Regions from separate parts of the Streptomyces sp. NPDC031379 genome, predicted to be linked through region 3. Evidence: riboswitches for the same ligand, from Rfam matches in the RefSeq annotation. Region 3 holds a riboswitch; each other region holds the start of a gene.
What was found. Region 3 has a riboswitch for S-adenosylmethionine ahead of ACZ5CW_RS29865 (amino acid ABC transporter permease). Riboswitches for the same ligand answer to the same signal wherever they lie in the genome.
Positions count from the first base shown of each region.

Region 1 (7,598 bases), on a different contig from region 3:
GCGCTACGGCAGCGGGAAGGGCCTGAAGGGGCGCCTCGGGCGGCCGGTGGCGGGAGACGGGAGGACTAGAGTGAACTCCGCACCGGCCCCGGCGTCCGAGGGAGAGAACCAGCCGTGATCACCGCGATCGTCCTCATCAAGACCAGCGTGGACCGGATCCCCGAGATCGCGGAGCAGATCGCCGCGCTGGAGAGCGTCAGCGAGGTCTTCTCGGTCACCGGCACCTACGACCTGATCGCCATGGTCCGGGTCCGGCAGCACGAGGACCTGGCCGAGGTCATCCCCGGCCGGATCAGCAAGATCCCGGGCGTGGAGGGCACCGACACGCACGTCGCGTTCCGCACCTACTCCCAGCACGACCTCGAGGCCGCGTTCGCGATCGGCCTCGACAACTAGGAACGCGCCGCCCTCCACGCCCGTCGCGTCACACCGCCGGGACGCAGCGGCCCTCCTCGGTGCGGTAGGTCCACTTCGCACCCTCGGTCACCAGCTCCTTGACCGCCGCGACGAACCGCCGCACGTGCTCGTCCGGCGTGCCCGCGCCGAAGCTCACGCGGATGGCGTTGAGGGACTTCTCGCCCGGGGCCGCCTCCGGGGCACCGCACTCGCCCTGGGTCTGCGGGTCGCTGCCCAGCAGGGTGCGGACCAGCGGGTGGGCGCAGAAGAGGCCGTCGCGGACGCCGATGCCGTACTCGGCGGAGAGGGCGGCGGCGAAGTGGGAGCTGTTCCAGCCCTCCACGACGAAGGAGATCACGCCGACGCGCGGCACCTCGTCGCCGAAGAGGGAGAGGATCCGGACCTCCGGCACCTCGGCCAGGCCCTCGCGGACCGTGCGGACCAGGTACTGCTCACGGGCGACGAGGGACTCCCAGCCGGCCTCGGTGAGGGCCTTGCAGGCCGACGCGATGGAGTGGGCACCGATGACGTTCGGGGAGCCGGCCTCGTGGCGGGCGGCGCTCTCGTGCCACTCCACGTCCACTCCCCCGTCGGTGCGCCGGGTGACCTTGCGGCTGGCGCCGCCGCCCGCGAGGTACGGCTCGGCCGCCCGCAGCCAGTCGGCGCGGCCGGCCAGGACACCGGAGCCGAAGGGGGCGTACAGCTTGTGCCCGGAGAAGGCGACCCAGTCGACGTCCAGGTCGCGGATGTCCACCGGGTGGTGCGGGGCGAGCTGGGCGGCGTCGAGGACGATCCGGGCGCCGTGCGCGTGGGCCGCGGCGGCCAGCTCACGCACCGGCCACAGCTCGCCGGTGACGTTGGAGGCGCCGGTGACGCAGACCAGGGCCGGGCCGTGGCCCCCTTCGGTGGACGCAGTGCGGTCGGCCAGCGCCCGCTCCAGGGTCTCGACGGCCTGCCACGGGGTGCGCGGGGCATCGAGGTAGGTGACCTCGGCGTCCTGCCAGGGCAGCAGGGAGGCGTGGTGCTCGGTCTCGAAGACGAAGACCTGGCAGCCGGCCGGGAGAGCGCGGGCGAGGAGGTTGAGGGAGTCGGTGGTCGACCGGGTGAAGATCACCTGGTCGCTCTCCCGGCAGCCGAGGAACTCGGCGACCGCCTTGCGGGCGTTCTCGAACAGCTCGGTGGAGAGCTGGGAGAGGTAGCCGGCACCCCGGTGGACGCTGCCGTAGTAGGGGGCGTAGGCGGCGACGTCGTCCCAGACCCGCTGCAGGGCGGGGGCGCTGGCCGCGTAGTCGAGAGCGGCGTAGGTGACTTCGCCGCCCGTCACGAGCGGGACGGTGACATCACGGCCCAGAACGGGCAGAGGGGCACAAACGGTCTGGTCGACGGCAGCGGTGGAGACAGACATGGGGAACTCCCGTGAGGACGTACGCGAAAGGCGCGTACGGAAGAAAGGTGAAAGGGGGGTGCGGAGGCGGGGCTCTGCGGCCCTATCGCATTCGCTTGCTCACGGAAGGCTCCCTCGTACGACCAGGACCCCTGGGTTCGAGGGGTCCGCGCTTGCCGTAGACCTCGCTGCCTACGACCTGGTCTTCACCCGGGGCACCCCGCCACGGACGGAGGGTTGCCGGACAGTCGGCCGGGGCCTCATGACTGTCACTCATGACCTGATACGGGAACGTACGCGAAATGATCGTCGTCCCGCAACCCGTGTCCGGATCGCGGGACGATCGACGGTGTCGTCAGGCGTTGCTCGCCGCCACCCATCTCTCCAGCGCCCGCTTGGCCGCGCCCGAGTCGATCGACTCCCGCGCCTCGGCCATACCGGCGCTCAGCTGGTCGGCGAGGGGTGCGTCCGTCGGCCGCAGAGCGGCGAGCGCGGCCGCCGAGTTCAGCAGGACCGCGTCCCGCACCGCGCCCTGCTCGCCGTCCAGCAGACGGCGGGCGACCTCCGCGTTGTAGGCAGCATCGGCGCCGCGCAGGGCGTCCACGGGGACGAGGTCGATGCCCACGTCCCGCGGGTCGAAGGTCTCCTCACGGACCTCGCCGTCGCGGACCACCCACACCCGGGAGGTGGCGGTGACGGTCAGTTCGTCGAGGCCGTCGTCGCCGCGGAAGACCAGCGCGGAGTTGCCGCGCTCGGCGAGGACACCGGCCACGATCGGCGCCATGCGCGGGTCGGCCACGCCGACCGCCTGGGCGCGCACCTTGGCCGGGTTGGTCAGCGGACCGAGCACGTTGAAGGTCGTCCGGATGCCCAACTGGCCGCGGGCCGCGGCCACATGGCGCAGGGACGGGTGGAACTTCACCGCGAAGCAGATGGTGATGCCGGCCTCTTCGGCGACCTCGGCGACCCGCTTGGGGGTCAGGTTCAGATTGATCCCGAGCTTCTCCAGGACGTCGGAGGACCCGGAGGCGGAGGACGCGGCACGGTTGCCGTGCTTGACGACCTTCGCCCCGGTGCCCGCGACGACGATCGAGGACATCGTGGAGATGTTCACCGTCTTGGCACCGTCTCCGCCGGTGCCGACGATGTCGACCGCCGGGCCCGGCACCTCGATCACATTGGCGTGCTCGTACATCGTCCGGACGAGTCCGGAGATCTCCGCGACCGTCTCACCCTTGGCCCGCAGTGCCACCATGAAGCCGGCGATCTGGGCGTCGGTGGCCTCACCGCGCATGATCAGGTCCATCGCCCACGCGGTCTCGTCGGCGGAGAGATCACGGCCGTCCAGCAGGCCGTTCAGCAGGACGGGCCAGGAACGGCCCGCCGCGGTGTCGCCTCCAGCGGGGGTCACAGCGCTCATCAGCCGCTCCTAGTACACAGTCCTGCGCAGTCGTACACCACCCTATCCAGCCCGGGGCACAGCGAAGGGCCCCGTCCGCAACCCGGACGGGGCCCTCAGCGTGGCGTGGCGACGCGGGGATCAGTGGTGGCCGTGGCCGCTCGTGATCTCCTTGTACTCCTCGACGGTCGGCTTCGGGATCTGGTTGTCCTCGCCGTAGTAGGCGTTGGAGAGCTTGGCACGCAGCTTCTCCGAGCCCGTCACCTTGCGCTGGACACCGTTCTCGTCGACCGTGGGGCCGATCTCGGCCGGCTTGTACTGCTCGTGCGCGGTGAGCGTGTGCAGCTGCTCCTGGCTGAGCGGCTCGTGCACCTCGATGAACTCACCGTGCGGCAGGCGCTTGATGATGCCGGTCTCGCGACCGTGCAGCACCTTGTCGCGGTCGCGGCGCTGCAGGCCGAGGCAGATCCGCTTGGTGAGGATGAACGCGATGACCGGTCCGACGAAGAAGGAGATCCGGACGAACCAGGTGACGGCGTTGATCGACAGGTTGAAGTGCGTGGCCCACAGGTCGTTGCCGCCGCCGACCAGGGTGATCATGTAGATCGTCACCCAGGCGACACCGAACGCGGTACGGGTCGGGGCGTTGCGCGGGCGGTCCAGGATGTGGTGCTCGCGCTTGTCGCCGGTGACCCAGGACTCGATGAACGGGTAGACCGCGATCGCAGCCAGGACCAGCGGGAAGAGCACCAGCGGGATGAAGACGCCCAGGACGAGCGTGTGACCCCAGAGGTTGATCTCCCAGCCCGGCATGAAGCGGATCAGACCCTCGGCGAAGCCCATGTACCAGTCGGGCTGGGCGCCGGTGGACACCTGGTCCGGACGGTAGGGGCCCATGGCCCAGATCGGGTTGATCTGGGCGACCGCGGCGATGGCCGCAATGACACCGAAGACCAGGAAGAAGAAGCCTCCGGCCTTGGCCATGTAGACCGGCAGCAGCGGCATGCCGACGACGTTCTTCTCGGACTTTCCGGGGCCCGCGTACTGCGTGTGCTTGTGGTAGAAGACCAGGATCAGGTGGCCGACCACCAGGCCGAGCATGATGCCCGGCAGCAGCAGGATGTGGACCGAGTAGAACCGGGCCACGAAGTCGTGGCCGGGGAACTCGCCGCCGAAGAGGAAGAACGACAGGTACGTGCCGACGATCGGCACGGACAGGATCGCGCCCTCCATGAAGCGGACACCGGTGCCGGAGAGCAGGTCGTCCGGGAGCGAGTAACCGGTGAAGCCGGTGAACATGCCCAGGACGAACAGCAGGAAGCCGAACAGCCAGTTGATCTCACGCGGCTTGCGGAACGCGCCGGTGAAGAACACGCGCATCATGTGCACGAACATGCCGGCGAGGAAGATCAGGGCGGCCCAGTGGTGGATCTGCCGGACCAGCAGACCACCGCGCACGTCGAAGGAGATGTGCAGGGTCGAGCTGAACGCCTCGGACATCAGCTGTCCCTGGAGCGGGACGTAGCTGCCGTGGTACTCCACCTCGTTCATCGACGGGTGGAAGAACAGCGTCAGATAGACACCCGTCAGGATGATGATGATGAAGCTGTAGAGGCAGACCTCACCCAACATGAACGACCAGTGGTCGGGGAAGATCTTGCGCATGTTGGCCTTGGCCAGGGAGTAGATCCCGAGCCGGCCGTCGGCCCAGTCGGCGATCCGCTCGCCGGCCGGTGCCTTCCCGCGAGAGCGGGACTCTTCTTCGTTCGGTGCAGTACTCATCCGCGCTCCCAGAATGCAGGACCGACGGGCTCCTCGAAGTCGCCGAGCGCCTGGAGGTAACCCTCGCTGTCCACACCGATGCGCAGCTGCGGCAGGGCGTGGCCGGCGGGGCCGAAGATCACTCGGGCACCGTCGGAGAGGTCGAAGGTGGACTGGTGGCACGGGCACAGCACGTGGTGCGTCTGCTGCTCGTACAGCGAGATCGGGCAGCCGACGTGGGTGCAGATCTTCGAGAAGGCGACGATGCCCTCGTGCGACCAGTCGAGCTCGCGCTTGTCCTTGATGTTGCCCGGCTGCAGCCGCACGATCATCAGGGCCGCCTTGGCGATCTCCGTCTGGAACTCCTCGGACTTCTCCTCCAGGCCGTCGGGCATGGCGAAGGTGAGCGAGCCGACGGCGACGTCCTCGGGACGCAGCGGCAGGTTCGTGTTCATGTTGACCAGACGCTTGCCCTTGGCCCACAGGGTGTGGCGCAGCGAGGTGCCGGGCAGCGGGCCGAGGTCGCGCAGCAGCATGACGCCGGACAGCGGCACCAGGGTGAGCGCGCCGAACATCGTGTTGCGGATCAGCTTGCGACGGCCGAGCGCCGACTCCTTGGCGCCCTGACGGAAGTCGTCGTGGACCTTGGTGCGCACGTCGGCCGGAGCCTCGATCGCGTGCCGCTCGTCGGCGACCTCCACGTCGGACATCAGGGTGCGGGCCCAGTGGACCGCGCCCGCGCCGATGCAGAACAGCGCCACACCGAGGGTCAGACCCAGCGCGAAGTTCAGCGCGCTGAGGTGCCCGATCGGGAAGACGAAGATCGACTTGTCGTGCGGGATCGCGACGTACGAGACGATGAAGCCGACGGTGGCCACCATCGACACCGTGAACAGCAGGGCGACCGCGCGCTCGGACCGCTTGGCGGCCCGCTCGTCGATGTCCTGGATCCGGTGCTCGTGCGGCGGCAGACCCGGGTCCGCGAACGGGTTCTCCTCGTCCGCGACGCTCACGGCGCCGTGCGCGTGCTCCTGCTCAGCGGGCAGGTTCTCTTCTGGAATGTCTTGGCTACTCATGACTTCTTGGCCTTTGCGGTCCGAGCGGCGACCCAGACGGCGACCGCGATCAACGCGCCCAGACCGAAGATCCAGGCGAACAGACCCTCACTGACCGGCCCGAGGCCGCCCAGCTCCATACCGCCCGGGTTGTCCGTCTCGTCGCTGTTGACCGCGTGCAGGTACGCGATGATGTCCTTCTTGTTCTTCTCCGACATCGTGGTGTCGGGGAAGGACGGCATGTTCTGCGGGCCGGTCTGCATGGCCTCGTAGATGTGCTTGGGGGCGACGCCCTCGAGGCTGGGGGCGTACTTGCCCTCGGTGAGCGCACCACCCTTGCCGGTGAAGTTGTGGCACTGCGCGCAGTTGGTGCGGAACAGCTCGCCACCCTTGGCGATGTCCGCGCCTTCCGGACCGTACTGCTGCTTGGTCGGCACGTTCGGGCCGGCGCCCAGCGACGCGATGTACGCGGCGAGCTGGTCGATCTGGGCCTGCGTGTAGACGGGCTTCTTGCGCGGGGCCTGGGCGCCCTGCGAGGTGGCGGCCGGCATACGGCCGGTGCCGACCTGGAAGTCGACGGCCGCGGCCCCGACACCGACGAGGCTCGGCCCGTCGGAGGAGCCCTGGCCACCGGTGCCGTGGCAGCTGGCGCAGCCTACCTCGTAGAGCTTCTTGCCCTCCTTGATGGTCAGGGACTGGGAGGTCTCATCGGCCTGCGCCTTGCCCGCGGGCGCGAACGCGGCGTACAGCCCCCCAGTGGCCGCCAGCGCGAGGAGTAGGACGACGACCGCCGCCAGCGGATGGCGTCGTCGTGCGGAGAGCTTTTTCACGGATTACCCCGGTGTCAGGATCTTCTGCGTCGGTGCTTCTGGATGTGCGGGAGCGGTCCCGGCTACTTGATCAGGTAGATCGTGGCGAAGAGGCCGATCCAGACCACATCGACGAAGTGCCAGTAGTAGGACACGACAATGGCGGCGGTCGCCTGCTCGTGGGTGAACCTCCTGGCCATGTATGTACGGCCGAGGACCAGCAGGAAGGCGATGAGACCGCCCGTCACGTGCAGGCCGTGGAAGCCGGTCGTCAGGTAGAACACCGAGCCGTACGGGTCGGAGGACAGCGAGATGCCGTCCTTCTTCACCAGCTCGGTGTACTCGTAGATCTGACCGCCGATGAAGATCGCACCCATGATGAAGGTGAGGATGAACCAGCCACGGAGCTTCTTCACATCGCCGCGCTCGGCCGCGAACACGCCGAGCTGGCAGGTGAGGGAGGAGAGCACCAGGATCGTGGTGTTCGTGGCGGAGAAGGGCACATTGAGCGCCTCCGCCTGTTCCTTCCAGTGAGCCGGTCCGGTCACCGACCGGAGGGTGAAGTACATCGCGAAGAGGGCCGCGAAGAACATCAGCTCGGAACTCAGCCAGATGATGGTTCCGACGCTGGTGAGGTTCGGCCGGTTGACCGACGGGTGCGCGTGCCCGGTTTCTACTGTCGTTGCTGTCGCCACGACCGACATTATGTCGGTCGCTTATCCCGCCCTCACTCCGGGGGGTGCCGTTCGGAGTGTTGCTGCCCGCCGAACCGGTGCTGACGTGGTGTTCATGGG
Region 1 covers NZ_JBVIIT010000013.1:233,917-241,514, forward strand. Annotated here, with positions in the region: gene ACZ5CW_RS20835 (rhomboid family intramembrane serine protease) at 1-118, shown strand, start outside; gene ACZ5CW_RS20840 (Lrp/AsnC family transcriptional regulator) at 115-396, shown strand; gene ACZ5CW_RS20845 (aminotransferase class V-fold PLP-dependent enzyme) at 425-1,801, opposite strand; SAM riboswitch class IV at 1,945-2,061, opposite strand; gene trpD (anthranilate phosphoribosyltransferase) at 2,136-3,200, opposite strand; gene qcrB (cytochrome bc1 complex cytochrome b subunit) at 3,321-4,961, opposite strand; gene qcrA (cytochrome bc1 complex Rieske iron-sulfur subunit) at 4,958-6,016, opposite strand; gene qcrC (cytochrome bc1 complex diheme cytochrome c subunit) at 6,013-6,825, opposite strand; gene ctaE (aa3-type cytochrome oxidase subunit III) at 6,888-7,508, opposite strand.
Region 1: another riboswitch for S-adenosylmethionine. It lies ahead of ACZ5CW_RS20845 (aminotransferase class V-fold PLP-dependent enzyme); the one in region 3 lies ahead of ACZ5CW_RS29865 (amino acid ABC transporter permease).

Region 2 (7,598 bases), on a different contig from region 3:
GGGGTGATTCCTTCGGACCGCGCCCGCGCCCGCGACGGACGGCTCGCCGGCCTGTGGTTCCTTGCCCCACCTGGCCTGCGGGCCTCACCGACCCGGTCCTTCTTTGTCACTCTCACCTTCAGAGTGCTAACGCCAATGATTAGCACTCGGCATGGTCGAGTGCAAGCGCCTCCGGGGGGAACGGGGGGCACTCAGCCGCCCGCGAACAACGGGACGCCGGGCACGACCCCGGGCACGACGAAGGGCCCGCACCCTGTGCCGGTGCGGGCCCTTCGTCACAAGAAACGTTCAGGCGCTGAGGCGAACCATGTCGGCCTGCGGGCCCTTCTGGCCCTGCGAGATCTCGAACTCCACCCGCTGGCCCTCTTCCAGGGTGCGGTAGCCGTCCATCTGAATGGCGCTGTAGTGGACGAAGACGTCCGCACCACCGTCGACCGCGATGAAGCCGTACCCCTTCTCCGCGTTGAACCACTTGACGGTGCCCTGAGCCATGCCTAACTCCCCTATTACTGGCCCTTGCACAGATCCGCACTTCGCGGACCCGGGTCAGACCTCACCCCCCATGGGACGGGGGCGTGCGCCGGAACGCGTCGACCGCGGCTGAATGTATCTGTCCAACTGCCGTCTGCAACAGGTCAATCGGACGAGAATTCCGGACGAGCCCGATCCGGAATGTGCCGAGAATTCGTCCGAATTCAGGGCAAGTCGGGCTCCACAAAAGGAACAAAAGCCGCATGAAACCCGCATACTTTGGCTACTTCTTGTCGGGCTGTGCGGCGCGAATACAGGGCTCGCGACCCGAAGACCACGACCGTGTTCCCCAACTGTACCGCGCTCAATCACACAGAATTGCCCCCTCCGCTTCTCTCACGGAGGGGGCAATCCGATGAACAATACGTAACCGCTGTTACCGAAGGTAATGATCGGTCATTCGGTCAGCAGCCGCCGGCGACGGCCGGAATGATCGAGACGCCCGCGCCGTCGGGGGTCGCCGTCTCCAGGCCCTGCTCGAAACGGACGTCGTCGTCGTTGACGTAGACGTTGACGAACCGGCGCAGCTTGCCCTGGTCGTCCAGCACCCGGGCGGCGATTCCCGTGTGGTTCTTCTCCAGGTCCCCGATGACCTCGGCGAGGGTCCCGCCCTCGGCGGTGACCTCGGCCTGGCCGCCGGTGTAGGTGCGCAGGATGGTCGGGATGCGAACGGTCACGCTCATGCGAGGCCAGCCTCTCGGAAGGAGTCCAGGGTCGGGCGGATGGTGGCGGTGAGGCCGGTGCCGGCCACCGCGTCGAGGGTCTTCAGGCCGTCACCGGTGTTGAGGACGACCGTGGTCTTCGCCGGGTCCAGCACGCCGTCCTTGAGCAGCTTGCGGGTGACGCCGACGGTCACCCCGCCGGCCGTCTCCGCGAAGATGCCCTCCGTGCGGGCCAGCAGCTTGATGGCGTCGACGACGTCCGCGTCCGTCACGTCCTCCACGGCACCGCCGGTGCGGCGCGCGATGTCGAGGACGTACGGGCCGTCGGCCGGGTTGCCGATCGCGAGGGACTTGGCGATGGTGTTCGGCTTCTGCGGGCGGACCACGTCGTGGCCGGCCTTGAAGGCCGTGGACACCGGCGAGCAGCCCTCGGCCTGCGCACCGAAGATCTTGTACGGCTTGTCCTCGACCAGACCGAGCTTGATCAGCTCCTGAAGGCCCTTGTCGATCTTCGTGAGCTGGGAACCGGAGGCGATCGGGACCACGATCTGGTCCGGGAGCCTCCAGCCGAGCTGCTCGCAGATCTCGTACGCCAGGGTCTTGGAGCCCTCCGCGTAGTACGGCCGCAGGTTGACGTTGACGAAGCCCCAGCCCTCACCGGCGGGGTCACCGATCAGCTCGGAGCAGAAGCGGTTCACGTCGTCGTAGTTGCCCTCGATGCCGACGAGCTCGCCGCCGTAGACCGCGGCCATGACGACCTTGCCCTGCTCCAGGTCGTGCGGGATGAACACGCAAGAGCGGAAGCCGGCCCGGGCGGCGGCGGCGCCCACGGCACCGGCGAGGTTGCCGGTGGAGGAGCAGGAGAGCGTGGTGAAGCCGAAGGCGCGGGCGGCCTCCAGGGCCTGGGCGACGACACGGTCCTTGAAGGAGTGCGTCGGGTTGCCGGAGTCGTCCTTCACGTACAGGCCCCCGGTGACGCCCAGTTCGCGGGCGAGGTTGTCGGCCTTGACGAGCTTGGTCCAGCCCGGGTTGAGGTTGGGCTTGTCGGCCACGTCGGCGGGGACGGGCAGCAGGGGCGCGTAACGCCAGATGTTCGCGGGGCCCGCCTCGATGCGCGCGCGCAGCTCTTCGGTGTCGTAGGCGGAGAAGTCGTAGGCGATCTCCAGCGGGCCGAAACACTCCTCGCACGCGAAGACCGGGCCGAGGGGCACGCGGTGACCGCACTCGCGACAGCTCAGGGCGGCGGCGGGACCGAGGTCGACGGCGGGATTGCTGGTGCTTGCAACTGTCTGCACAGCCATGGAGGCGAGGCCCTTTCTCCTCATCTTCCTCACGACGCATCTCGCCGTGAGACGGATTTGGCACCTTCCCTAGCCGGGAGCCTCGCGGAGACGATCAGAACGGAGCGCTCTGATCTACGAGAACCGGCTGGAGGGTTGCCGGGGCTTCATCGGGCCGTGTCCCTCTGCCCCTCTGGATGAGCTGTATGCGGTTGTGTACGCCGGTGACCCCCGACATGCGATGGTCATCGGCGTTGTTCAAGACTGTAACCGAAGGCCAGGACAGTTGAGATAGTCGTCCGAACCGCGAGATGGATCACAGAGGCGCCGCACGGCGTCACCGCGTGTGATCACGAACAGTGAGGAGCCGCAGACCGTGCTGGAAGAAGTCGAGCGCTGGCTGGCCACCCGCTCCTGGTCCGTGACCGATCGCCCTCTCCACCGGATACTGGCCGCCAAGCAGCGCACGGGGCAGACGATCAGCGTCGTGCTGCCCGCGCTCAACGAGGAGGAGACGGTCGGCGACATCGTCGCGGTCGTCCGTCACGACCTCGTGGAGCAGATCCCGCTCGTCGACGAGATCGTCGTCGTCGACTCGGGTTCCACCGACCGCACCTCGGCGGTCGCCGCCGCCGCGGGCGCCCGGGTCGTCCACCGCGACGACATCCTGCCGCGCATTCCCACCGTCCCCGGTAAGGGTGAAGTCCTGTGGCGATCGCTGCTCGTCACCGGCGGGGACATTCTCTGTTTCATCGACGCGGACCTGAGGGAGTTCTCCTCGGACTTCGTCTCCGGGATCGTCGGTCCGCTGCTCACCGACCCCGGGGTGGACCTGGTCAAGGGCATGTACGACCGCCCGCTGGGGGGCTCGGCGGGGCAGGGCGGCCGGGTCACCGAGCTGATGGCCCGCCCGCTGCTGAACATGCACTGGCCCCAGCTGGCCGGCTTCGTGCAGCCACTGGGCGGTGAGTACGCGGCCCGCCGCTCCCTGCTGGAACAGCTGCCGTTCCCGGTCGGCTACGGCGTGGAGCTGGGCATGCTGGTGGACGCCCTGCACCTGGTGGGCCTGGACGCGCTGGCCCAGGTGGACGTGGGGGTGCGCAAGCACCGGCACCAGGACGGGCAGGCGCTCGGCCGGATGGCGGCGGCGATCTACCGCACGGCCCAGCTGCGGCTGGCCCGCGGGCATCTGGTCCGGCCCGCCCTGACCCAGTTCGAGCGGGGCGAGGACGGTTTCGAGCCGCGCACCTACTCGGTGGACACCGAGGAGCGGCCGCCGATGGCGGAGATCGCGGAGTACGCGGCACGCCGGGTGGCGTGAGGCGTGTGAACGCGGAAGAACGGCCGTATACAGCCCCTTCCGGGGTGGACCGTACGTTTGAGCGTTTCCGGGCCGGGCTAGGTTGAGGCTTATGGCTTCCACGCACGGTGCTGAGGTGCTGGTCGCGTCCAATCGCGGCCCGGTTTCGTACACGGTGGACGAGGGCGGCTCGCTGCGCGCCAGGCGGGGCGGCGGCGGGCTGGTCTCGGGGCTGTCGGCCATCGGGCCGGACGCGGGCTCGGTGTGGGTGTGCGCCGCGCTGGGCGACGGCGACCGGGAGGCCGTACGGCGCGCGGACGGCGGACTGCTGCCGGCCGAGGAGACCGGCGGGCAGCGGGTGCGGATGCTGGACATCGACGCGACCGTGCACGCGGAGGCGTACAACGGCATCGCCAACTCGGTCCTGTGGTTCGTCCACCATCTGCTGTACCAGACCCCGCTGGAGCCGGTCTTCGACGCGGAGTTCCGCCGGCAGTGGGCGTCGTACGAGGCCTACAACCGGGCGTTCGCCGAGGCGCTGGCCGAGGAGGCGGCCGAGGGCGCGGCGGTGCTGATCCAGGACTACCACCTGGCCCTCGCGCCCCGGATGCTGCGCCGGCTCCGCCCCGATCTGCGCATCGGCCACTTCTCGCACACTCCGTGGGCCCCGCCGGACTACTTCCGTCTGCTGCCGGACGACATCGCCGCCGAGCTGCTCACCGGGATCCTGGGCGCGGACCGGGCGGCGTTCCTCACCCACCGGTGGGCGGACGCGTTCAAGGACTGCTGTCACGCGGTGCTGGGGCCCGGGATCCCCTCGGGCACGCGGATCGGTGTGCACGGGCTCGGCGCGGACGCCGACTTCCTGCGCGAGCGGGCCCACGAACCCGACGTGGACGAGCGGATGGCGGCCCTGCGGGCGGAGATCGGCGAGGGACGCAAGACGATCGTCCGCGTCGACCGCACGGAACTGTCGAAGAACATCGTGCGCGGGCTGCTGGCGTACCGGCAGCTGCTGGACGACCACCCCGAGTGGCGCGAGCGGGTCGTCCACGTGGCGTTCGCGTATCCGTCCCGGCAGGACCTCGCCGTGTACCGGGACTACACGGCCGAGGTGCAGCGGGTGGCGGACGAGATCAACGCCCGGTACGGGACGGCCGACTGGACGCCGGTGGAGCTGCACGTGAAGGACGACTTCGCGCGCTCGCTGGCCGCGTACCGGCTCGCCGACGTGGCGCTGGTCAACCCCATCCGGGACGGCATGAACCTGGTCGCCAAGGAGATCCCGGTCGTCTCGGACGAGGGAGTCGCGCTGGTGCTGTCCCGGGAGGCGGGGGCGTACGAGGAGCTGGGCGAGGACGCGATCGTGGTGAACCCGTACGACATCGGGGGCACGGCCGAAGCGTTGCACGCGGCGCTGGCCATGCCGGCCGGTGAGCGGGCGGAACGGTCGAAGAGGCTGGCCGCGTCCGCGACGGCGCTGCCGCCCGCCCGGTGGTTCCTGGACCAGTTGCACGCCCTGGACGATCAGTCCAGCTGAGCCGCCAGCCGCCGCAGCAGGTCCACGACGCCTGCCGGGCCGTCCACCACCAGGTCGGCCCGTTCGGCCAGTTCGGTCACCTCCGTGCTGCCGCTGCAGACCAGGAGACCGGGGACGCCGTCGGAGCGGAGTTCGTCCACCGCGGCGAAGGCGGGGAGGTCGCCCAGGTCGTCGCCGGCGTAGAGGACCGACTCGGCGCCGACCTTGCGGGCGTACTCGCCGAGCGCGACGCCCTTGTCCATGCCCGGCGGGCGCAGTTCCAGCACCATCCGGCCGGGCTCGACGATCAGGCCGTGGCGCCCGGCCAGGTCGGTGAGGGGCCCCCGCAGGGCCTCGAACGCGGCCTGCGGGTCCTCGGCGCGGCGGGTGTGGACCGCGACCGCCCGGCCCTTCTCCTCGATCCACGTGCCCTGCCAGGCGCCGACGCGGTCGAGCAGGCCGGGCAGCTCCGCGCGGACCGCCGCCACGCCGGGGTGCGGGGCGGGGGCGGTGACCGTGCCGGTGGCCGCGTCCCAGCGTTCGGCGCCGTAGTGGCCGAGGACGGTCAGATGCTCCAGGCCGGGCACGCCGGCGAAGCCGCCGTAGCGGACCGCGACACCGGCGGGCCGGCCGGTGATCACGGCGACGGACGTCACTTTGGGAGCGAGCGCGGCGATCGCGGGCACCGCTTCGGGGTGGGCGCGGGCCTGCTCGGGGTCGGCGACGATCGGGGCCAGCGTGCCGTCGAAGTCCAGGCCGATCAGCGCGGTGCGGGGCCGCGCGAGCAGGGCGGCGAGTCCGTCCCGGCCGGGCCGGGTGGCCGGGGTCGGCAGGGGTTCCATCGGGTTGGTGGGGTCCGGGGAGTCCGTCGTATGGGTGCCCATACGGCGACACTATCCGCGGAACGGCGAGTCCACTCCTCAGCGCTCCTGGCGGCGGGCCTGCCGTACCCGGCGCAGGCGGTTCACCGTCACCGGGTCGTGGGCCAGGGCCCGCTCGTCGTCCAGGAGGGCGTTGAGGAGCTGGTAGTAGCGCACGGGCGAGAGGTCCAGCTCCTCGCGTATCGCGCGTTCCTTCGCGCCGGGGCCGGGAAAGCCCCGGCGCTCCAGCGCGAGGATGGCCTGTTCGCGGCGGCCGAGTTCCATGGGGCCACCGTAACGCCGGGCACCGACAGCGGGGTCAGTTGACGTTGCTGCTGTCGGCCGCCGTGGCCGACGCCTGCAGGCGGGTCAGGACACCGGAGGGGCTGCCGCCGGGGGCGACCGCCTGGCCGATGTCCTTCTTCACGGCCGCGCTGACCGACGCCCAGGAGGTCTTGCCGACCGGGTACAGCTCGGAGGTGGGCAGCTGGTCGAGGAAGGGGTGCAGGGCCTTGTCCGGGGCCGCGTCCGACTCGCTCATGGTGTTGGAGGCGGTGCCGGTGACCGGCAGCAGCCCGTACTCGCGGGAGAAGGCGAGCACGTTCTTCTCGCTGTAGACGAAGTCGAGGAAGTCGCCGGCCTGGTCGGCGTGCCCGTTCTGCTTGAAGCCCATCATCCAGTCGGTGACACCCATCGAGGCCCTGGACGTACCGGTGCGGCCCGGCATCGGCACCATGCCGAACTTCACGCCCTTCGCGGCGGCCTGCTGGATCAGCGTGGGGTGCCCGTCGACCATGCCGACCTGGCCGTCGGCGAACGCGGCGAAGGCGTCCGCGCGGTTGAGCTTGCCGGGCGCGACCGGGCCGGTCAGGCCCTTGCCGACCAGGTCGTCCCTGAGCCAGGTGAAGGTGTCGACGTTCTGCGTGGAGTCGATGGTGTAGGTGCCGACGTCGTCGGTGTAGCCGCTGCCTCCGTTGCCGCCGCTCAGCAGCCACTGCATGGTCTCGGCCTGGGCCTCCTCGGGGCCGAGGGGCAGGGCGTAGGGGTACTTCACGCCCTTGCCCTTGAGCGCCTCCGCGTCGGCGGCCAGCTCCTCCCAGGTGGTGGGCGGGGTGGTGATGCCGGCCTTGGCGAAGAGGGTCTTGTTGTAGAAGAGCACGCGGGTGGAGGCGGCGAAGGGGATGCCGTACTGCGTGTGCTTCCACTGGCCCGCGTCGGAGAGCTGGGAGAGGAAGTCGGCCTGGGTGCGTATGGAGAGCAGGTCGGAGACCGGGTAGAGCTTGCCGGCGGCCGCGTAGTCGGCGTAGGCGCCGATCTGGGCCAGGTCCGGGGCCTCGCCGGCGTCGACCATCTCCTTGACCTTGCGGTCGACGTCGTTCCAGGAGTAGACGCTGACCTCGACCTTCACGTCGGGGTGCTTGGACTCGTACTCCTCGGCGAGGGTCT
Region 2 covers NZ_JBVIIT010000001.1:133,063-140,660, reverse strand. Annotated here, with positions in the region: gene ACZ5CW_RS00725 (cold-shock protein) at 289-492, opposite strand; gene ACZ5CW_RS00720 (MoaD/ThiS family protein) at 936-1,214, opposite strand; gene thrC (threonine synthase) at 1,211-2,494, opposite strand; SAM riboswitch class I at 2,512-2,677, opposite strand; gene ACZ5CW_RS00710 (glucosyl-3-phosphoglycerate synthase) at 2,850-3,794, shown strand; gene ACZ5CW_RS00705 (alpha,alpha-trehalose-phosphate synthase (UDP-forming)) at 3,886-5,313, shown strand; gene otsB (trehalose-phosphatase) at 5,301-6,176, opposite strand; gene ACZ5CW_RS00695 (DUF3263 domain-containing protein) at 6,213-6,437, opposite strand; gene ACZ5CW_RS00690 (extracellular solute-binding protein) at 6,472-7,598, opposite strand, start outside.
Region 2: another riboswitch for S-adenosylmethionine. It lies ahead of thrC (threonine synthase); the one in region 3 lies ahead of ACZ5CW_RS29865 (amino acid ABC transporter permease).

Region 3 (7,598 bases):
TCGACACCGTCCACCGCTGTCACCTCGACGCCTCCGCCGTACACCGGATCGCCGACCACCGCACCCTGTGGGCCTACGCACGCCGGCTGGCCGCCCACCCCGCCTTCGGCCGCCACCTCGACCTGGACGGCATCTCCCGCCGCCACCACGGCCGTTGCCAGGGTCTGGAGGCCGCCGGCGCAGCTGTCCAGATCCTGGACTGGGTCGGCCACGCGGGGGATGCACCGGACGCTTTCCGCAGGTGAGAGCGGGCTCCGTACGTCCACTTCGCGGACGGCCGTTGACATTCGAACGGGCAACTGCCTTACTTACGGCTCAGAACGGTCATGAGCGTCAGCGCCAAGCCCTGGCTCGCTGACCGGCAACCCTCGCATCGCGGTGGGGTGCCCCAGGTGACGACCGGACCGGACGACGTTTTCGGTAAGCGCGAGGCCCCGCGGGGCCGGAACAGTGACAGGTGACGCCATGTACGCAGCTCCCAGGACGGCCGCGAGCCGCCCTCAGGGCTGCGTACCGTCGCGCGCCCAGCTCCTCGTCGCCAACCGCGCCGTCGATCTGCTCCGCGTCAACAGCGCACTGTGTACCGCACCGGGCTCTGCCCGCTGTCGGGGCTGACGCAAGCTTCCCAGCCCCCCGCGTCCGTCACGCACACCGTCCGTGTGGTGTGCCGTTGTCCGCCCAGCTCCCGGTTCCGCGCGTTCCCGTGTGCCACCTCGTGCCGCAGTGCCCCGTGCCGTAGTGCCGTCGTGACCCGCGCCCGCTCGCCGCCGTCCCGGGGTGTCCGATTCCGCCGGAGCCCGCCATGAGTGAACCCCCAGGCGCCGCCCTCTCCCTAGCCGAGGCGCCCGCCCCCGACGTACCGTCAAAACCCCTTACCGCACAACGGGTTCAGCCATTGCGCCGACCCGGCCGGTGGATCGTCACCGCCGTCGTCCTCGTGCTCGTCGCGCAGATCCTGCACGGACTGGTCACGAACCCGTTCTACCAGTGGGACCGCTTCCGCTACTGGTTCCTGCGCCCGGCCGTTCTCGACGGCCTCGTCGTCACCCTCGAAGTGGCCGCCCTGAGCGCCGTGCTGGGGCTGGCCGGCGGAATCGTGCTGGCGCTCGGCCGGCTCTCGGGCAGCCCGGTGCTGCGCGCGGTCAGCTGGACGTACACCTGGCTGTTCCGCTCCGTACCGCTGATCGTGGTGCTGATCTTCCTGTACAACTTCAGTGCCCTGTACCAGACGCTGAGCCTGGGTGTGCCGTTCGGTCCCGCCTTCGTCCGCTTCGACGAGTCCAAGCTCGCCACCGACATGGCCATCGCTGTCGTCGGCCTCAGCCTCAACGAGTCCGCCTACGCGGCCGAGGTGGTCCGCGGCGGTCTCCTCTCCGTCGACCAGGGGCAGCACGAGGCGGCGTCCGCGCTCGGCCTGCCCAAGGGCTACCAGTTCCGCAGGATCGTCTTCCCGCAGGCCCTCAGGTCCATCACCCCGAACTACGTCAACCAGCTGATCGGCCTCGTCAAGAGCACCTCCCTGGTGTTCTACGTGTCCCTGCTCGACCTGTTCGGCACGGTGCAGACGATGGGCAACACCTACCCCGGTGACGTCGTGCCGCTGCTGCTGGTCGCCACCGTCTGGTACCTGATCCTGACCAGCGCCGTGTCCGTCGTCCAGTTCTACGTCGAGCGGCACTACGCCCGGGGCGCCACCCGCACCCTGCCGCCGACACCGTTGCGCAGAGCCCGGGCCGGCCTGGCCGACCTGCGGGCCCGGCTGCGCAGGGAGGCCGCCGTATGACCAGCGCCCAGCTCCGCGAGAAGGCCGCCCCCGCCGCGATCGAGGTGCACGACGTCCACAAGTGGTACGGCGCCCACCGCGTCCTCGACGGCATCGACCTGACCATCCGCCCCGGCGAGGTCACCGTGATCCTCGGACCGTCCGGCTCCGGCAAGTCGACGCTGCTCAGGGTCGTCAACCACCTGGAGAAGCCCGAGATCGGCCACGTCAGCGTGGGCGGCGAACTGATCGGCGTGCGGCGCCACGGGGACCGCCTCAAGGAACTCAGCGAGCGCACCATCCTGGCCCAGCGCAGCCGGATCGGCTTCGTCTTCCAGAACTTCAACCTCTTCCCGCACCTGACCGCCCTCGACAACGTCGCCGCCGCGCCCGTCGCCACCGGCCGGCTGGCCAGGCCGGCGGCCGAGGAGCTGGCCCGCGAACTGCTCGGACGCGTGGGCCTCGGCGACCGGACCGGCGCCTACCCACGGCAGTTGTCCGGCGGGCAGCAGCAGCGCGTCGCCATCGCCCGCGCCCTCGCCCTGCGGCCCGGGGTCATCCTCTTCGACGAGCCGACCTCGGCGCTCGACCCCGAACTCGTCGGCGAGGTGCTGGCCGTCATCAAGGACCTGGCGACCAGCGGCACCACCCTCGTCATCGTCACCCACGAGATCGGCTTCGCCCGCGAGGTCGCCGACCGGGTCGTCTTCATCGACGGCGGCCGGATCGTCGAACAGGGACCGCCCGGCCAGGTGCTGGACAGGCCCCGGCACGAACGGACCCGGGACTTCCTCGCCAAGGTGCTCTGACCGGCTTGCCGGCGCACCCATGACCTCCCCCCACGGCAGCACCCTCCCGCACCACCCTCATCACCCTCGACAGCGAGACAAGGACAGCCACGCCATGCCTACCCACATCTCTCGACGCAGCCTGATACGCGGCATCACCGCGGCGACCGCCGTCGCCACCCTTGCCACCGGGCTCGCCGCCTGCGGGGGCGACAGCGAGGCCGCCACCAAGACCGAGGCCACCGGCACGGTCACCGTGGGGCAGCTGTCCAACGGAGCCGCCAAGGAGACCGGCCTGAAGGTCTCCGAGGTGAAGTCCATCAGCGCCGAACTGCCCGAGTCCATCCGTAAGAGCGGCAAGCTCGTCATCGGCATCGGAGCCCTGCCGTCGGGGTCCGCGCCGCTGAACTACGTCGGCAGCGACCAGAAGACCCTCACCGGCTCCGAGCCCGACTTCGGCCGCCTGGTGGCCGCCGTCCTCGGCCTCGAGCCCGAGATCAGGAACTTCACCTGGGAGAACCTCTTCGTCGGCATCGACAGCGGCAAGGTCGACGTGGCCTTCTCCAACGTCACCGATACCGAGGAGCGCAAGAAGAAGTACGAGTTCGCCTCCTACCGGCAGGACAACCTCGCCTTCGAGGTGCTGAAGAAGAGCACCTGGAACTTCGACGACGACTACGAGAACCTCGCGGGCAAGACGGTCTCCGTGGGCTCCGGCACCAACCAGGAGAAGATCCTCCTGGAGTGGAAGGCCAAGCTCGCCCAGGAGGGCAAGAAACTCACCGTCAAGTACTTCCCGGACCAGAACTCCGTCAACCTGGCGCTGAGCAGCGGCAAGATCGACGCCTACTTCGGACCCAACCCCGGTGTCGCCTACCGCGCCCGGCAGACCGCGAACACGCCCCACCCGACCCGCAGCGCGGGCACCTTCTCCGGGGCCGGCGAGACCCTGCAAGGGCTGATCGCCGCCACGGCCAAGAAGGACAGCGGGCTCGCACGGCCGCTCGCGGACGCCATCAACCACCTGATCAAGAACGGGCAGTACGCCAAGTGGCTGGCGGCCTACAACCTCTCCAACGAGGCTGTGGCCAAGTCGGAGGTCAACCCGCCCGGGCTGCCGCTCGACAACTCCTGATCCACCGTCACCGCCCACCGGCACCGCACCGGACGAGTCGAGAAAGGACTCCGCCTCCGTGGCCCTACCGACCGACCTCCGCGGAGGCGGAGCCCCGACCCCGTCCGACACGGCTGTCCTCGACAACGCCGTCTGGGCCGCTCTCGACGGCCCGCACGCCCACCTCGCCGAACGCGTGGGCCGTGCCGCCCGCTACCTGCCCGAGACCTACGCCTTCGCCGCCGTCGCCGACCCGGCGGACCCGGCCACCTGGGCCGACCTGCACACCCTCGTCGGACCGGGGCGCACCGTACGGATCAAGCCCGTCGAGCGGGTCCCCGACGGGTGGGAGGTCGTCGGTGGCGGAACCGGCGTCCAGCTCGTCGACACCGGACTGCGAGCCGAGCACGCCGCGGAAGCGGTACGGCTGGGACCCGCCGACGTCCCCGAGATCCTCGACCTGGTCGCCCGGACCAGACCCGGCCCGTTCCTGAAACGGACCGTGGAGATGGGCACCTATCTCGGCATCCGGTACGAGGGGCGGCTGATCGCGCTCGCCGGGGAGCGTCTGCGGCTGCCCGGGTGGACGGAGATCAGCGCCGTCTGCACCGACCCAGGACACCGCGGCCGCGGACTGGCCACACGGCTGGTGCGGGCGGTCGCCGCGGGCATCCGCGACCGCGGGGACACCCCGTTCCTGCACGCCGCCGCGGACAACATGAGGGCGATCCGGCTCTACGAGTCGATCGGGTTCACCCTCCGCCGCCGCTCGCGGATCGTCCAGGTCCGCACACCGGGAACAACCAGCGCCGGACGGGCGTTGTGAGTCCTGACGAGATCCGCGAGGCGGTCGCCGACCAGGCCCGCCGCGCCCGACGGACGGAGGTGACGGCCGTGACACGTGTACTCCCGCTGCGCGTCCCGCACCCGTACCGCTCCGTCCGCCTGCACTCCCGGCCGCACATAGATCTCCAGCGCGTGTCCGCCGCGCTCTGTCGCCACTGACGTTCCCCCCCCGTGCCCCGGCCCCTGGCCCCGGCACGGGGCTCCTCCTGCCGCGCTCGCCCCGCGCCGACGCCCTGCCGCGCGAGCCGGTGTTCACGTACGGACATCAAGGAAGGCACCGACGTGTCCTCAACTCCCGTTCCCGCCCTGCACCTCGCCGTCGCGCTGGACGGCACCGGCTGGCATCCCGCGTCCTGGCGCGAGCCGGGCGCCCGCCCCCGTGAGCTGTTCACCGCCGGATACTGGACCGACCTGGTCACGGAGGCCGAACGCGGCCTGCTCGACTTCGTCACCATCGAGGACGGCCTCGGCCCGCAGTCCTCCCGCTTCCTGGAACCCGACGAGCGCACCGACCAGGTCCGCGGCCGGCTGGACGCGGTCCTCGTCGCCTCCCGCGTCGCCCCGCTCACCCGGCACATAGGCGTGGTCCCGACCGTGGTGGCCACACACACCGAGCCGTTCCACATCTCCAAGGCGATCGCCACCCTCGACTACGTCAGCAGCGGGCGCGCGGGCCTGCGCGTGCAGATCACCGCCCGGCCCAACGAGGCCGACCACTTCGGCCGCCGCACGATTCCCCTGATCGACGCCTATGACAGCCCCTCCGCCCAGGAACTGGTCACCGAACTCTTCGACGAGGCCGCCGACCACGTGGAGGCCGTACGCCGGCTCTGGGACAGCTGGGAGGACGACGCCGAGATCCGGGACGCGGTGACCGGCCGCTTCGTCGACCGGGAGAAGCTGCACTACATCGACTTCGAGGGCCGCTTCTTCCACGTCAAGGGCCCCTCCATCACGCCCCGCCCGCCGCAGGGCCAGCCGCTGGTCACCGCCCTCGCCCACCAGACGATCCCGTACCGGCTCGTGGCCCGTCAGGCCGACATCGGCTACGTCACCCCGCACGACGTGGCGCAGGCCCGCGCGATCGTCGCCGAGATCCGCGCCGAGCAGCAGGCCGCGGGCCGCGCCGACCAGACCCTGCACGTCTTCGGCGACCTCGTCGTCTTCCTGGACGACACCCGGGCCGAGGCGGAGGCCCGCCGTGACCGCCTCGACGCGCTCGCGGGCGAGCCGTACACCAGCGACGCCCGGATCTTCACCGGCACCGCCGCCGAACTGGCCGACCTGCTGGAGGAGTTGGCCGAAGGCGGGCTGACCGGATTCCGGTTGCGGCCCGCCGTCGCCGGCCACGACCTGCCCCGCATCAGCCGGGACCTGGTGCCCGAACTGCAGCGCCGCCACCGCTTCCGGGACGCCTACGAAGCCGACACCCTCCGCGGTCTCCTCGGCCTCGCCCGCCCCGCCAACCGCTATGCCGCAGCCGTCGCCTGAGCCGGAGGAACGCAACGCCATGAGCAAGCCCCTGAAGCAGATCCATCTGGCCGCCCACTTCCCCGGCGTCAACAACACCACCGTGTGGAGCGACCCGGCCGCCGGCAGCCACATCGAGTTCAGCTCCTTCGCGCACTTCGCCCGCACCGCCGAACGCGCCAAGTTCGACTTCCTGTTCCTCGCCGAGGGCCTGCGCCTGCGCGAACAGGGCGGCCGTATCTACGACCTGGACGTCGTCGGCCGCCCCGACACCTTCACCGTGCTGGCCGCGCTGGCCGCCGTCACCGACCGGCTCGGGCTGACCGGCACCATCAACTCCACGTTCAACGAGCCGTACGAGGTGGCCCGCCAGTTCGCGAGCCTCGACCACCTCTCCGGCGGCCGGTCCGCGTGGAACGTGGTCACCTCCTGGGACGCCTTCACCGGGGAGAACTTCCGCCGCGGCGGCTTCCTGCCGCAGGACGAGCGCTACTCCCGCGCCAAGGAGTTCCTCGCCACCGCGAACGAGCTGTTCGACTCCTGGGACGGTGACGAGATCCTCGCCGACCAGGCCACCGGCACCTTCCTGCGGGACGCCCGGGCCGGTTCCTTCGTCCACCAGGGGCAGCACTTCGACATCCACGGCCGCTTCAACGTCCCGCGCTCCCCGCAGGGCCGCCCGGTGATCTTCCAGGCGGGTGACTCCGACGAGGGCCGCGAGTTCGCCGCCTCCGGCGCGGACGCGATCTTCAGCCGGTACTCCACGCTGAAGGAGGGCCAGGCCTTCTACACGGACGTCAAGTCCCGCCTCGCCAAGTACGGCCGCCGCCCCGACCAGCTGCTCATCCTGCCCGCCGCGACCTTCGTCCTCGGCGACACCGACCAGGAGGCCGCCGAGCTGGCCCGCGAGGTGCGCCGGCAGCAGGTCAGCGGTGCCACCGCCATCAAGCACCTGGAATTCGTCTGGAACCGGGACCTGTCGGCGTACGACCCGGAGGGGCCGCTGCCCGACGTCGACCCGGTGGTCAGCGAGGAGCACATCTCCCGGGGCCGCGCCCAGGTGCGCATGTACCGCGACCCGATCGCCATCGCCCGCGAGTGGCGGCAGCTCGCCGAGGCCAACAAGTGGTCCATCCGCGACCTGGTCATCAACACCGGCAACCGCCAGACGTTCATCGGTTCCCCGGCCACCGTCGCGCGGACCATCAACGACTTCGTGCAGGCGGACGCCTCCGACGGCTTCATCCTCGTCCCGCACATCACCCCCGGCGGCCTCGACCCCTTCGCCGACAAGGTGGTCCCGCTCCTGCAGGAGCAGGGCGTCTTCCGCGCCGACTACGAGGGCACGACCCTGCGCGACCACCTCGGTCTGGCCCACCCCGACGCGGACGCCGGCGGCTCGGACCGGCGGGCCGCGTCGTGAAGTTCCTCGCGATCAGCCTGATCGTGCACCGGCCGGACCCGGTCACGGGGGTGAAGAAGCCGACGCACGACCGCTTCCGCGAGGTCCTGGACAACGCCGTGCTGGCGGAGGAGCTGGGCTTCGACGGGTTCGGCGTGGGGGAGCGGCACGAGCGGCCGTTCCTCTCCTCCTCGCCGACCGTGGTGCTCAGCCACA
Region 3 covers NZ_JBVIIT010000023.1:68,123-75,720, reverse strand. Annotated here, with positions in the region: gene ACZ5CW_RS29870 (glutathione S-transferase C-terminal domain-containing protein) at 1-245, shown strand, start outside; SAM riboswitch class IV at 323-433, shown strand; gene ACZ5CW_RS29865 (amino acid ABC transporter permease) at 803-1,783, shown strand; gene ACZ5CW_RS29860 (amino acid ABC transporter ATP-binding protein) at 1,780-2,571, shown strand; gene ACZ5CW_RS29855 (ABC transporter substrate-binding protein) at 2,666-3,685, shown strand; gene ACZ5CW_RS29850 (GNAT family N-acetyltransferase) at 3,744-4,490, shown strand; gene ACZ5CW_RS29845 (putative leader peptide) at 4,559-4,669, shown strand; gene ACZ5CW_RS29840 (LLM class flavin-dependent oxidoreductase) at 4,793-6,001, shown strand; gene ACZ5CW_RS29835 (NtaA/DmoA family FMN-dependent monooxygenase) at 6,021-7,403, shown strand; gene ACZ5CW_RS29830 (LLM class flavin-dependent oxidoreductase) at 7,400-7,598, shown strand, end outside.